Regions from separate parts of the Cytobacillus sp. FSL W7-1323 genome, predicted to be linked through region 2. Evidence: riboswitches for the same ligand, from Rfam matches in the RefSeq annotation. Region 2 holds a riboswitch; the other holds the start of a gene.

The links. Region 2 has a riboswitch for lysine ahead of MKX67_RS16875 (aspartate kinase). Riboswitches for the same ligand answer to the same signal wherever they lie in the genome.
Region 1: another riboswitch for lysine. It lies ahead of MKX67_RS19270 (Na+/H+ antiporter NhaC family protein); the one in region 2 lies ahead of MKX67_RS16875 (aspartate kinase).

Annotation. Positions count from the first base shown of each region.
Region 1 covers NZ_CP151998.1:3,792,872-3,800,420, forward strand. Annotated here, with positions in the region: gene MKX67_RS19265 (ABC transporter substrate-binding protein) at 1-294, opposite strand, end outside; gene MKX67_RS19270 (Na+/H+ antiporter NhaC family protein) at 773-2,344, opposite strand; lysine riboswitch at 2,517-2,701, opposite strand; gene MKX67_RS19275 (DUF1805 domain-containing protein) at 2,826-3,128, opposite strand; gene MKX67_RS19280 (DUF72 domain-containing protein) at 3,190-4,035, opposite strand; gene MKX67_RS19285 (iron ABC transporter permease) at 4,358-6,343, opposite strand; gene MKX67_RS19290 (iron-siderophore ABC transporter substrate-binding protein) at 6,348-7,316, opposite strand.
Region 2 covers NZ_CP151998.1:3,342,097-3,349,645, reverse strand. Annotated here, with positions in the region: gene MKX67_RS16905 (TetR/AcrR family transcriptional regulator) at 1-246, shown strand, start outside; gene MKX67_RS16900 (enoyl-CoA hydratase) at 275-1,048, shown strand; gene MKX67_RS16895 (electron transfer flavoprotein subunit beta/FixA family protein) at 1,260-2,033, shown strand; gene MKX67_RS16890 (electron transfer flavoprotein subunit alpha/FixB family protein) at 2,073-3,050, shown strand; gene trxA (thioredoxin) at 3,281-3,598, shown strand; gene uvrC (excinuclease ABC subunit UvrC) at 3,741-5,513, shown strand; lysine riboswitch at 5,583-5,763, shown strand; gene MKX67_RS16875 (aspartate kinase) at 5,918-7,147, shown strand; gene MKX67_RS16870 (YslB family protein) at 7,245-7,549, opposite strand, start outside.

The DNA of each region.
Region 1 (7,549 bases), 450 kb from region 2:
AGCTGCATTGGTTGCTTCTGCTGCATCCGATTTATTATCTACTTTTACAATTTCTATCTCTTTACCGTCGATTCCACCATCTTTATTAATTTCATCCACAGCCAATTCGATTCCTTCAGCAATTCCTTCACCATATGAGGCAACTGCACCAGAAAGTTCTAGGTTGGCACCTATCTTGACAGTATCACCAGACTCACCACCACCTGCACTATCACTACCACAGCCAGCAAGGAAACCTGCAGCTCCTATGGTAGAAGCTAAAAGAACAGCGGTCATTCTCTTTTTAAATAACATAATGATCCCCCTTTTTTTGATTATTCCAACAACTAAGAGCATGGTTCAAATCCCCCATATAAACCCCACAAGAAAAGATACCACACAAAAAAAGTAGACTAAAATAACCAAAATGTAATATTTTTCTGATAATTGCTATAAATCTAAAAATAGTATAGTATCATTTTATTCATCTGTCAAAACAATCTTTGTGAATAATATTAATATTTAGAAATCTATTAATAGTTTAGAGCGTTAAAGGATTTCTCTTTACTATGTTTTGTTTGTAAAACTCTATCATTATATTCATAAAATAATTAATAGTAGATAGGTATAATGTAGTTCAGTTAATTGTTAATAATTAGCAATTAAAATAACTAGCTACTTTTATATAAAGTAAAATAACTTTGCTTATGTAGTGATTTTAGACTTGTAGGATAGAAAAAGAGGAATGAACCGACGAGTTCATTCCTCCTTCCTATATTGTTCAAAAGAACTATTATATCATCTTCTCGGTTTTTGTACCGAACATTTTAACAACAAGGAAAATCCCCGCCATCATAACAATCAAAGCAGCTAATGCAATGATTACACTTCCACTTACACCCAAAATGATATAAGAGATGGCCGCAGCAACAGCTGCTGTAAAGGCATAAGGAAACTGTGTAATGACATGGTCAATCAAATTACTCCCTGCACCTGTGGCGGATAAAATAGAAGTATCAGAAATCGGTGAAGCATGATCTCCGAATACTGCCCCTCCAAGTACAGCTGCCATTGCAGGAATCAGCAGGGATATATCTGTAGCTACAGCAATATCACCAGCTATTGGAAGAAGAATGCCAAATGATCCCCAAGATGTACCTGTACTAAATGCCATAAGTGCCGCAATAATAAATAGGATAACAGGGATAAAATCATGACTCAGATTCGATTGATTAATAACGCTAGCCAAGTATTCCCCTGTACCTAGTTGACTAATCAAATCTCCGAGTAACCAGGCAAAAATTAAGATCAATACTGATCCAAACATAGATTTCATCCCAACCCATGTAGCTTTCAAATAAAAATTACTCGTTAGTTTATCATCTTTCTTTAATACTTGAGCAAATTGTACGTAAGCAACAGCTAAACTCAATAATCCTCCGACAATTAATGATAAGGCCACATCTGTGTTTTCTAATAAGGATACTAACGACACATTCCCCTCTGCACCATTAATGCCTGTCCAAGCCATCATACTCACTGTTCCAATAAATAAAACAATGATTGGCCAAACAAGATGATCAACAGTCCCTTTCGTACTAATAGGTAATTCTTCTTGAACTTCGTCTTTCAACTGTTTCTTCTTATCAAATAGAATTCCTTGTTCAATAGCTTGTTTCTCATGTTTCTTCATCGGACCAAAGTCAATTTGCCCAACAACAATGATAAACACCATTATGATTGCCGCCCACACATAAAAATTTAACGGAATGATTTGCATGAAAGCAGAGAAAGCACTATAATCAGTTATTTTATGAGACACTAAAATCGAGCCAATTAAGGCGATAATTGATGCTCCCCAACTTGATATAGGCGAAATAACACATAAAGGTGCGGATGTTGAATCAATTAAATAAGCAAGCTTTACACGTGATACTTTTTGTCGATCGGTAACAGGTCGAGATACCTGTCCAACTGTTAGCGCATTAAAATAATCATCTATAAACAAAATCATACCTAAAACTACGGTTAATAACTGTGCACCCACTCTCGTTTTCACACGCTTCATTGCCCATTCACCAAAGGCACGACTACCACCCGATAGTGAAATAAATGCAGTAATGCTACCAAGAATAAGTAAGAATAATAGAATGAATATATTCCAAGTATTTAACCCTTCATCTGTTATAAAAAGTGCTATAAACGACGAGAAAAATATTTGTAGCGTATCTAGCGGTTGATATCCTCCAATTATGATAGCTGCTGTTAACGCCCCTAAACCAAGGGAGAGAATCACCCTTTTTGTTAGTATAACCAAAAGCATCGCTACCAAAGGTGGCAGCACAGAAATAAATGTACCTGTCATAAAAAGACCTCCTATTAGTATAGGAGCTATAGACATGAACGAATGCGTCTCATATCAATTAACGATCAGAGAAAGGTATCCTCCACTTTTCTTTGATCCTTAATTGATAATAAAAAAAGAGTAACGATAGAGATTCTATCATTACCCTTCAAGAAGTAACGTTATTCTCCATCACGACTGTAGCTCCCCATTATGGTTAATATACCTCCATAATGACAGTGTTACTCCTATTAAGAGCAACCCCAACAAATAAATATTGACGTACCTATTTGCTTCGGCAAATCTCCCTTTTATCAAAGTTCACTGTTGTCATCCTCACATTGATTACTAATGATGATTTGCGCCTCTACCCCATCGGATTGATAAGGCATTATTCAATTGTTATACATTATATCAAAATATAATTATTTATGCAAAACTCTATCAAAACCTAAAATATTCATAAATTTATTATTTTTAAGATATAGTAGGATACTATAACCTATACCATTCTTAATAGCGCTTCTCTACCGATCATCCCTTTTTTAATGCCTAATTCCTCTGCAGCAAAAGTGACTGATTCAAGTGGTGCATCTATTAGCTGTTGAATCGTTTTTACCCCTACTGCTCTACCAGCAATGACATGGCGATCTTTTAATTTTTCATTTAATAACGCAACGTCTAATGCACCACACATGATATATCCTTTATCATTTGATACGACTAACAAATTAGTTTTTGGCAGCTCAACGGATACAGTCATAAACGTATGACCATCCAAAATAACAGGCTTTAATTCAACCATGACCGTCCCCCCTTCCCTTTAACAATTTATGTTATAGGTAGAGATTCGGTGTACTCATTAGTTAAAATAAACCGAGTTGTTTTGGAGCTAATCCCTCATATTCAATTCCTAATATTTCTAGAATTCCCTTCGCATTATCCGCTGCGTCACCACCAGAATTATTATTAAATAGTACATAGACCTCCTTCGCCTCTTTTTGTAATTGCTTTAATCGCTCTGCCCACTCCAATAATTCCTGGTGATTATAACGGTATAGATAGCGAACTTCACGCCAATTTGGTTGATTTTTATTTTGCCATCCATGAACATTACGACCGTGCAAGCGGACCAGTACAATTGGATTACCGCAAGTATGCATCACAATTGGAACAGACCCCTCCCCTGCTTGTGGTTCATCACAAACGGTATGTATCCATTTCTCTTCCTTGATAAAATTTAAAGTACCTTCTATAAACGCATCTTGATACCAAGACTGATGACGAAATTCAACAGCACATGGTATTTCTCCCATTTGCTGTTTACACCAGCGTAAATATTGCACGTTTTCCTTTTTACAATTAAACCACGGTGGAAATTGAAATAGGACCATCGCTAACTTATTTTCTCTTATATAAGGGGCAAGCGACGCTTTAAAAGCAGCAAACATTTCTTCCTTTGTCTCAAAAGGAATCTCCCCCCTTTGATGCCCCGTCATCCCCTGATAAGCTTTCACAACAAATTTAAATGAAGCAGGCGTTTCCCTCACCCACTTTTCCCCGTTCCTTTCTGGCTGTACGGCATAAAAGGAAGCGTCTACCTCAACTGTTGGAAAATGAGCGCCATATTCTAATAGTTTATCTCGGTTAGATATACGCTCCGTATATAGGCTGTCATGATCTCCCCATCCAGTTAAACCAATCCTAATCATTCCATCACCTCATCTACCAATAATCTTCATACTGATTATTTTACCTAAAGGATATAACCATAAACAAGAAGGGCAATGAAATAAGTGAAAAAGAATCAGTCAAAACAGAAAAGAAGATTCTTAGAACATTTCATTGGCCCATTTTCTTATTTTGTGATTGTTCATCGGTATCGAAAAAGGAACCCTTACACAGTAATAAGGATAAGCATATAGAAAAAGTAACTTATGGAAATGGTATAAATCAAATATTCGTTTTTTACTATGAGTTAAAAAGAAAAAAAATAACCCGAACCATTGTTCAGATTATTTTTTATTAAACAGGTTAACTCGCTTTGATTTTGTTCGTTTTTTTCAATAAATAAAGTAAGTATGGTGCACCAATTAAAGAAACAATTATTCCAGCAGGTATTTCTTTCGGAGCTAAAACGACTCTTCCAAGAAAATCAGCTGAAATAAGTAAAATCCCGCCAATTACTATGGTTAATGGCAGTAATTGTAGTAGCTTCGGACCGACCAGTTGTCTAGCAATATGTGGAGCTAGTAAACCGATAAACCCAATTGCTCCAACCACTGATACACTGATGCTTGACAACATAACAGCTAGTATAATCATAAACATACGCATTTTACTTGTTTTCACACCTAAACCAATGGATAGTTCATCACTCAATGATAAGATCTCGAATGTATTGGCCATATAGAGAATAACCGGAAATAGTAGTAACGATGTTATCATCACAATTACTAGATCACTCCAGCTTGTCCCATAGGTGCTACCAGCAAGCCATGTTAAAGCTTGTGATGCATGAAGGTTCGCACGTACTAATAAAATCTGTATAATAGCAGAACCTACCGCGGATACAGCAACACCCATTAATAATAGAATCATCGGTTGATAACCGCTCCGCGCACTAATAAACAATACAATTCCCATTGTGACAAGTGCACCAATTAATGCACCAATTGGAATAAGGACAAAGGGGGCTTGTGGAAAAACAATGAGAACCAACATCGCCACTACACTTGCACCTGAAGTCACACCTAAAACAGAAGCGTCAGCAAGTGGGTTACGTAAAACAGTCTGCATCATTAAACCGCTAGCCGCCATCATCATACCAATTCCGAAGCTGACAACCACTCGAGGCAAGCGAAAATCCCAAACGAAGGTATTATACATCAATTCTCTTGGCAATTCTAAAAGACTAGTGAAACTTGTTCCCCCAAACGAAAGGCTAAACCCTACTAATCCAAGAACGGCGAGAGATATGAGGACATAAAATCTTTTAACATGCTTAATTCGCACTTTCCCCTCTAATGCTCCTCCAGCAGTTCTCGTTTTCCTACTTATCTTTAAGGCTAAATAGACTAACCAAGGTGCTCCTATAATGGCCGTCATTGCTCCTACAGGTAACTCAGACATACTAGATATCATACGAACAAAGATGTCAGCACATATGAGTAAGCCTGCACCGACCACTATATTTCCTATTAGCATGGATCGATGCTTTCTAAATCCCATTAAACGAACAATATGTGGAGCCATAATACCAACAAAGCCAATTGGGCCTACTACTGTAACAGAGACAGCAGCTAATATAATTGCAATGCCCCAACCTATTAATTTACTTATCATCACATTTTGTCCTAATCCTACAGCTACATCTTCCCCCAACAGTAAAGCGTCAAAACGATGACCTATTATAAAGGCAAAAAGAAGAGTGAAGAGAACCCATGGCAAAGCAAATTGAACGCCACTCCAATCAAGCTGTAACAATGTTCCCGCTCCCCATAAAAATAACCCGGACACTTCATTTTCATATAAAAGCTGCAGGGCACTAGTAAATGAAGAAAACAACATTGTTACTATCAATCCAGTTAATGCGATTCTAATAGGATCCAATGCTCTACCTACTAAAAAACTAACAATTAAAGCTGCTATAATTCCTCCAAGCATCGTCACCAAAAATGGAAAGGCACCCTTTATAGAAGGAAAGAAAATGGAAAAAAGAACAACAAAGAAAAATGCTCCTGCATGAATGCCTAGTGTACTTGCACTTGCGAGTGGGTTTCTTGTCATTGTTTGTAATAACATCCCTGCTACGGCAAGTGCAGCTCCAACTAAACAACCAATTAAAAACCTCGGCATTCTACTATAAAGGAGAAAATTCAGTTCCTGCTCATTATCCCATACTTCCATCCAAAAGCTGAGTAAGCCTGTTGAAGCTTGTCCTTGGCTCAAGTGGATGAGACCAAGAATAATAAACAAGAGCACACATACCGCAAATAATAGAAAGGGTTTAACTCTCATAACATTACTTCACTAATGTCTCTTCAACATGATCAACTAAAGTTTCCATAGAAAGAACACTACCAAACGTCCACACACCTGCGCCTACATCGTACATCAAATCATTTTCTACAAAGTATAAAGAATTCCAAGCTTTGTTTCCTTCTAAATTATTAAATAACGGATCATCTTTTTGTACAGTATGAAGAAATATAGCTTCTTCGTACTTAGATACACCCTCTACATTTGTTGCAATAAAACCACTCGGCTGAGGATCTTGGTCCTGTATTTTATTCGTCAATCCTATACCTTCAAGTGTATGGCTCACCGTTGAGTTTTCTGTAAATAATCGAAAGGTCGGGGCTTGATTCGCAGAATAAGCTTGTGTAAAAACAAATTCATTTGTCTTTAATTGAGCTGCAGATATATTCTCTTTCGCTTCTGCCATTTTTTCCTCTAAATGAGCAACTGCCTCGTCAGCCTCTTGTTCTTTACCTACTAGCTTACCTGTCTGCTTTAATGTATGTAACATGTAAGCATATAAGTCTTTTTGAGCTTCCTCTGTAGAACTATCAAAAATCACTACAGGAGCTATGTTTTCAAGGTCCGCTTTAAACTGTTCTTGATATTCCATACCAATAATCACATCGGGCTCTAACTTTGCTATTTCTTCAATATTTGGTTCTGTTCTTAAACCAATATCCACAACACTATCATCTAATTTAGCGTCAATTGTTACCCACTTATTAAACCCCTCTACATCAGCTACTGCAGCTGGTTGTACACCAACAGCTAATAACTCTTCAGCCACGCTCCATTCAAGAGCAACTACTTTCTCCTGAACTCCTTCAAAGCTGCGTTCACCTGACGCATCTTCAATGACAATCGTTTGATTGCTATTATTCTCTTCTCCACTATTACTCTCTTCTTCCTTTTGCATACAACCAGCTAAAATGAGTACAAATAAAAGCATAATAAAATATAATTTCTTCATTAATCAAAGCTCCATTTCCAAAAAAATTAATTATCACAGCAATCTCATTCAAAGTGAAGAAAATTCCGAAATATTAAAAGCTAATCATTTGAGAATTTAATTTGATTTTAACCTTTCAACAATGATAATCATTCTCATTTTAATGTAAAAAATAGCGTTTGGCAATACACTATTTTTATTGCTCACACTACTATTCATTCTTTAATCATTTTAAATGCTCTTATCTTTAATAA
Region 2 (7,549 bases):
GATTTACGGCAAAAAATTAATGCAATCTTAAAAGGTTATTTAGGCTTAATCGATTCAATCTTACTCGAAGGAAAAAAAATGGGTGAGTTTGCTAGTAATCTCGATGTCCGATTAGCTAGACAGATGATCTTTGGGACAATGGATGAAACTGCAACAACATGGGTGATGAATGATCAAAAATACGATTTAACTGCGTTAGCGCCCGAAGTTCATCGTCTTTTAATCAGTGGGTGCAAAAGCCAATAATTAAAAATAATAATGGAGGTAAGAAAAAGTGGAATACTTAAATTGGAAGATTGATAATGAAGTTGCAACAATTACCATTAATCGCCCTCCTGCCAATGCACTATCATCTGGGTTGATTGAGGAGTTAGGTGAAGTACTGGATCAGATTGAGCCAAACCAAGAAATTAGGGTGATCCTCATTCATGGAGAAGGCCGCTTCTTCTCTGCTGGAGCAGATATTAAGGAATTTACTTCTATCGAAAGTGGTGAAGGTTTCTCACATCTAGCAGAAAATGGACAAGGGCTCTTTGAGAGAATAGAAACCTTCAAGAAACCTATTATTGCAGCCCTTCATGGTGCAGCTTTAGGTGGAGGTTTGGAACTTGCAATGAGTTGTCATATTCGCTTAGTTGCTGAGAATACAAAAATGGGACTACCAGAATTGCAGCTTGGATTAATTCCTGGGTTTGCTGGTACACAACGATTACCTCGTTTTGTTGGAACGGCAAAAGCAGCTGAAATGATTTTAACGAGTGATCCAATTACGGGGTTAGAAGCTGTACAACTCGGTTTAGCCAATCATGCTTACCCTGAAGAAAAGCTGTTAGAAAATGCCTATTCAATGGCACAAAAAATCGCCAAAAAGAGCCCAGTATCTGTCGGTGCAACATTAGAATTACTGAATTATAGTAAATCCAACCGTTATTATGATGGGGTGAAAAAGGAAGCAGAACTTTTTGGTCAAGTTTTCGTAAGTGAGGATGCAAAGGAAGGTATTTCTGCTTTTGTTGAAAAGCGAAATCCAGTTTTCTCAGGAAAATAATTTTTTAAATATAAACGTTTTCATTACCAATTTTGTTTATAATCTATTATAATAGATTTAATAATTTAAATTGTTAAATAATAATCGATTTGAAAAGCATTTTTGGGAATAGGTTATTGTAAGACTGAGCATACGCTCAGTCAACAATTTAGTTTTATTTGTCAAAATCTTATGAAGCAATGGAATGTTTGTAAAATTAGGAGGCGAAACCATGAACATCTATGTACTAATGAAAAGAACATTTGATACAGAAGAAAAGATCACGATTTCAGGCGGTAAAATTAATGAAGATGGAGCAGAATTCATCATCAACCCTTACGATGAATACGCAATTGAGGAAGCAATCCAAGTTCGTGATGAACATGGTGGTGAAGTAACGGTTGTTTCTGTAGGGACAGAAGAAGCCGAGAAACAACTTCGTACAGCATTAGCGATGGGTGCTGATAAAGCAGTACTGATTAATACAGAAGATGACGTTGAAGAAGGAGATCAGTTTACGACTTCAAAAATTTTAGCTGAATTCCTTAAAGATAAAGAGGTTGATTTGATTATTGGTGGGAATGTAGCAATCGATGGTGGATCAGGTCAAGTTGGCCCACGCGTAGCGGAGTTATTAGCTATTCCTTATATCACAACCATCACTAAGTTAGATATTGAAGGTACAACAGCTACAGTTGTTCGTGATGTAGAAGGTGATTCTGAAGTAATTGAGACTTCTCTACCATTACTTGTCACTGCACAACAAGGTTTAAATGAACCGCGCTACCCTTCTTTACCAGGGATTATGAAAGCAAAGAAAAAACCTTTAGACGAAATTGAATTAGACGATCTTGATTTAGACGAAGATGATGTAGAAGCGAAAACAAAGACAATTGAAATTTCCCTACCACCGAAAAAAGAAGCTGGAAAAGTGCTTGAAGGTGAATTAGAGGATCAAGTAAAAGAATTAGTCAGTCTACTTCATAACGAAGCAAAAGTTGTCTAATAGTGAGCATAAAAGAATAAAAACGTTGGGGGTATAATAATGGCTAGAAAAGTTTTAGTATTAGGTGAAGTAAGAGAAGGTTCATTGCGAAATGTTTCTTTTGAAGCAGTTGCTGCAGCAAAAACATCTGCTGAAGGTGGAGAAGTTGTAGGTGTATTATTTGGTGATTCTGTAAGCGCTTTAGGAGCTGAATTCATTCAGTATGGAGCTGACCGAGTGGTAACAGTTGAGGATGAACTGTTAAAACAATATACATCTGACGGTTATTCTCAAGCCTTACTTGCCGTTATTGATCAAGAAGATCCTGAAGGAATTATTTTCGGACATACTGCTCAAGGTAAAGATCTTGCACCGAAGATTGCGGCAAAGTTAGAATCCGGTCTTATCTCTGATGTAACAGAGCTAGAAGTTGAGGGTGGTAACTTAGTCTTTACTCGTCCGATTTACTCTGGAAAAGCATTTGAAAAGAAAATTGTAACAGATGGACTTCTTTTCGCTACTATTCGTCCTAATAACATTGCACCACTTGAAAAAGATGAAAGTAGAAATGGAGATGTTTCATCTTTATCTGTAGAAGTTAAAAACTTGCGTCAAGTCATCAAGGAAGTTGTACGAAAAGCAACAGAAGGTGTAGACCTTTCTGAAGCGAAAGTCATTGTTGCTGGTGGACGCGGTGTGAAAAGTGAAGAAGGTTTCGAGCCGTTAAAAGAATTGGCAGATGTCCTTGGTGGTGCTGTTGGAGCTTCACGTGGCGCATGCGATGCAGACTACTGTGATTACTCACTTCAAATCGGCCAAACAGGTAAAGTAGTTACACCTGACCTTTATATCGCTTGCGGTATATCTGGTGCGATTCAACATTTAGCTGGGATGTCCAATTCAAAGATTATTGTTGCCATCAACAAAGATCCAGAAGCGAATATTTTTAAAGTAGCGGATTATGGTATTGTGGGCGACTTATTCGAAGTCCTTCCATTACTAACAAAAGAGTTTAAAGAATTACTTGTAAATGCATAATTTTCGTTTACATCTGATATGAGCGGGTAGAATTTTACTACTCGCTTCTTTACTATGTTGGCAAAAAGATTAATGTTGAATAATATAGACATTGAATCCTTTTTAAAGGTTCAGTATGATACAATAAAAAAATGGGTAATCTATACGAGCAAAATAATAGCATCCATTATTAATCGATGATATACTTTCGATAAGATTTTTTAGTTATTTATTAGGAGGATATAAATATTATGGCTATCACACATGCAACAGATCAAAACTTTACTGCTGAAACTGGTTCAGGTCTTGTACTTGCAGACTTCTGGGCACCATGGTGCGGACCTTGTAAAATGATTGGACCAGTTCTTGAGGAAATTGATGGAGAAATGGGAGATAAAGTAAAAATCGTTAAACTTGATGTTGACGATAACCAAGAAACTGCTGGTAAATTTGGAGTTATGAGCATCCCGACTCTCATCGTGTTTAAAGATGGTGCAGAAGTAGATAAAGTGGTTGGTTTCCAACCGAAAGAAGCATTAGTTGAATTGCTTCAAAAACATGGTGCATAAGAAGTACCATAAAACAAACCCCGGCTTCTACTTTTAGAAGATCGGGGTTTTTTTTACAGTACAAGTATGGCAAAATCAGTAAGAAGGGTATGGTTTCCTCCTGCAATGATATTCTTTTTAGGTATGGATGTGACAGCTAACTATGAATGATAATATAAAAAATAAATTACCTTTATTACCAGCTCAACCAGGTTGTTATTTAATGAAAGATCGCCAAGGGACAATTATTTATGTCGGTAAGGCGAAAGTGCTTCGTAATCGGGTTAAGTCCTATTTTACCGGTTCACATGATGGAAAGACATTAAGGCTTGTAAATGAAATTGACGATTTTGAATATATCGTGACCTCTTCCGATATGGAAGCGTTATTATTAGAGTTAAATTTAATTAAAAAGCATGATCCCAAATATAATGTCATGCTAAAGGATGATAAAAGTTATCCTTTTATTAAATTAACAAATGAAAGACATCCGAGATTAATTACCACGAGAAAAGTAAAAAAAGACAAAGGGAAATATTTTGGGCCATATCCAAATGTGCAGGCGGCCAATGAAACAAAAAGATTATTAGATCGCCTTTATCCTTTAAGAAAATGTAACACCTTACCAGATAGAGTTTGTCTATACTACCATATCGGACAATGTCTAGCTCCTTGTGTAAATGAAGTAAAATCTGACACATACAAACAAATGACAGATGAGATTACTCGTTTCTTAAATGGTGGTTATAAAGAAATCAAAAAAGAACTTTCAACGAAAATGGAAGAAGCGTCCGCAGCGCTAGAGTTTGAGAAAGCAAAGGATTTCAGAGATAAAATTATCCATATAGAAACGACGATGGAAAAACAAAAGATTACAATGACGGATTTTACTGACCGAGATGTGTTTGCTTATGCGGTTGATAAGGGTTGGATGTGTGTACAAGTATTTTTTATTAGGCAAGGGAAACTTATTGAAAGAGATGTATCTATGTTTCCAATCTATAATGAGCCTGAAGAAGAGATGCTCACCTATCTCGGCCGTTTTTATGAACAAGCTAATCATTTTAAACCAAAGGAAATTTACTTGCCAGACTCTGTTGATGTGACGATGGCTGAGCAGCTTTTGGATGTAAAAATATTTATTCCTCAAAGAGGGAGAAAAAAAGAACTAGTGAAACTTGCCTATAAAAATGCAAAGATTGCTTTAAAAGAAAAATTCTCGCTTATTGAACGTGATGAGAAAAGAACGGTGAATGCAATAGAAAGCTTAGGTGAGGAGCTAGGAATTTACACACCCTATCGCATTGAAGCTTTTGATAACTCCAATATCCAGGGTACCGATGCTGTCTCAGCAATGATTGTCTTTATCGATGGTAAGCCTGCAAAAAGGGAGTATCGGAAATATAAGATTAAGTCAGTTAAAGGACCAGATGATTATGAATCTATGAGGGAAGTGACGAGACGGAGATATAGCCGGGTTTTAAAAGAAGGGCTACCCCTACCTGATTTAATTATCATTGATGGTGGAAAAGGACATGTTGAAGTCGTTCGAGATGTGCTTGAGAATGAACTCGGTTTAGATATTCCACTAGCAGGATTAGTCAAAGATGATAAGCATAAAACATCTCAACTTCTTTATGGAAATCCATTAATGATCATTCCCCTCGCTCGAAATAGCCAGGAATTTTATTTATTACAACGTATTCAAGATGAAGTGCATCGATTTGCGATTACATTTCATAGACAAGTTCGTGGAAAGAGTGCATTTCAGTCACTTCTTGATGAAATTGATGGTATTGGGGAAAAAAGAAAAAAGCAGTTATTAAAAGATTTTGGTTCTGTAAAAAAAATGAAATCAGCTAGTGTAGAAGACCTTAGGGAATCTGGCTTACCATTAAAAGTTGCACAAGAACTTTATGAAAAGTTACATGAATAGACATTGTCTGAAAAAAACAAATATGGTATAGTGTTTTTAACTTTATATCAAATCACTTTTTAACTTGAAAGTGAAGGTAGAGGTGCGAGTTTCATTAGTAAAAGTTCCTTAGAAGATTGAGCTTCGTTTGAAGGACTTTGAAAGGGAATATTCGCCGAAGTGAAGAAAGACTCAATATTTTCTTCGCTGGTTCTGCATTGAATAAATGCAGGATTGTCAAGACTATCTGTCTTGGAGGGCTATCTCACTGTGTGTACGTAGATTGTTCATACGTTTGACTACACAGCAATGGGATGGGTTTCATCTCATTGCTTTTTTTTATGCCGAATATGGGTAGAAATGTGTTGGTTGTACATACAGGCGGCAGGGAATAAAAACGAATGACTTGAAAGTAGGGGAGAAAAGTGGGCTTAATTGTACAAAAATTTGGTGGAACCTCCGTAGGCTCGGTTGATCATATTCAAAATGTAGCCAACCGTGTCATTGAAGAAAAAAATAATGGTAATGATATCGTTGTTGTTGTGTCGGCTATGGGCAAAACGACTGATCAATTAGTTGGTATGGCAAAAGAATTATCACCCGCTCCGAGTAAGAGAGAAATGGATATGTTGTTATCTACAGGTGAGCAAGTTACGATCTCTTTATTAACAATTGCACTAAATTCAAAAGGTTATGAGGCAACTTCCTATACGGGCTGGCAAGCAGGGATTAAAACGGAATCAGTACATGGTGACGCAAGAATCACTGATATTGACACAAAACCTGTTTCACAAGAGTTAAAGAAAGGGAGAATTGTTATCGTAGCGGGTTTTCAAGGTTTAAGTGAGACTGGCCAAATAACGACATTAGGTCGGGGTGGCTCTGATACAACAGCCGTAGCTCTTGCAGCAGTATTAAAAGCGGACAAATGTGATATATACACCGATGTAACAGGTGTATTCACAACTGATCCACGCTATATAAAAAATGCAAGAAAGCTTCCATCTATCTCATACGATGAAATGCTTGAATTAGCTAATCTTGGTGCAGGCGTTCTACATCCAAGAGCAGTTGAGTTTGCAAAAAATTACAATGTAAAGCTTGAAGTACGTTCTAGTATGGAACGAGAAGAAGGTACAATTATAGAGGAGGTTGCGGAAATGGAAGAGAACTTAGTTGTTAGAGGGGTTGCTTTTGAAGATGATATTACAAGGGTATCTGTACTAGGGATTAAAGACCCTTTAATAAGCCTTTCATCCATCTTTTCACTCTTGGCGAAAGAACATATAAATGTTGATATTATTATACAAAGTATTACAGATGATAAATCATCAGGCTTATCTTTTTCAATTAAAAACCAAGATCTTACAGAGACTGTAAAAATACTAGAAAAAAATCGAGAAGCATTAAGTTATGATCAGATTGAATGGGAATCACAATTGGCGAAAATCTCGATTGTCGGTTCAGGAATGATTTCAAATCCTGGAGTAGCAGCTGAGATGTTTAATGTATTAGCTGCTAATAACATCGTTGTAAAGATGGTCAGTACATCTGAAATAAAGGTCTCGGCTGTGATCGACCAAGCGCATATGTTAAATGCTGCTCAAGCTTTACATCAAACGTTTAATTTAGCTGGGGATTTAATAAAAAATTAAATGAGCTAGCAGTAGTATAAGATAGGAAAATCCAAACACCATTTAAACGCCTTAAAAAGAATGATGTTTGGATTTTTTTTACTGTTGGGTATATTTATTAGGTGTGGATAAAGTCCTTTTTATCCCATTTGACTGTGAAGAGGACCTTTCCACCTTTTTTACGTGGGTGCTCGAATGTTTCGCAAATCACTTCTTTTTTCTGTTCGATTTGTTGAGCAATAAAACCAGCTTCTAATTGGAATGTTGCGTGAGCATTTTCTTTACAGCGCTTTTGAATGACTTCACTTGTTAACTCGTATTCGATTTCTTTTTTGTTTTCGAGGTTTTTCGTTAATTTTCCCCAACCAGCCTCGACAAAGAAGCTGAATAAGTCTTCTTCTGTTTGAAGAGGATATTTACGTG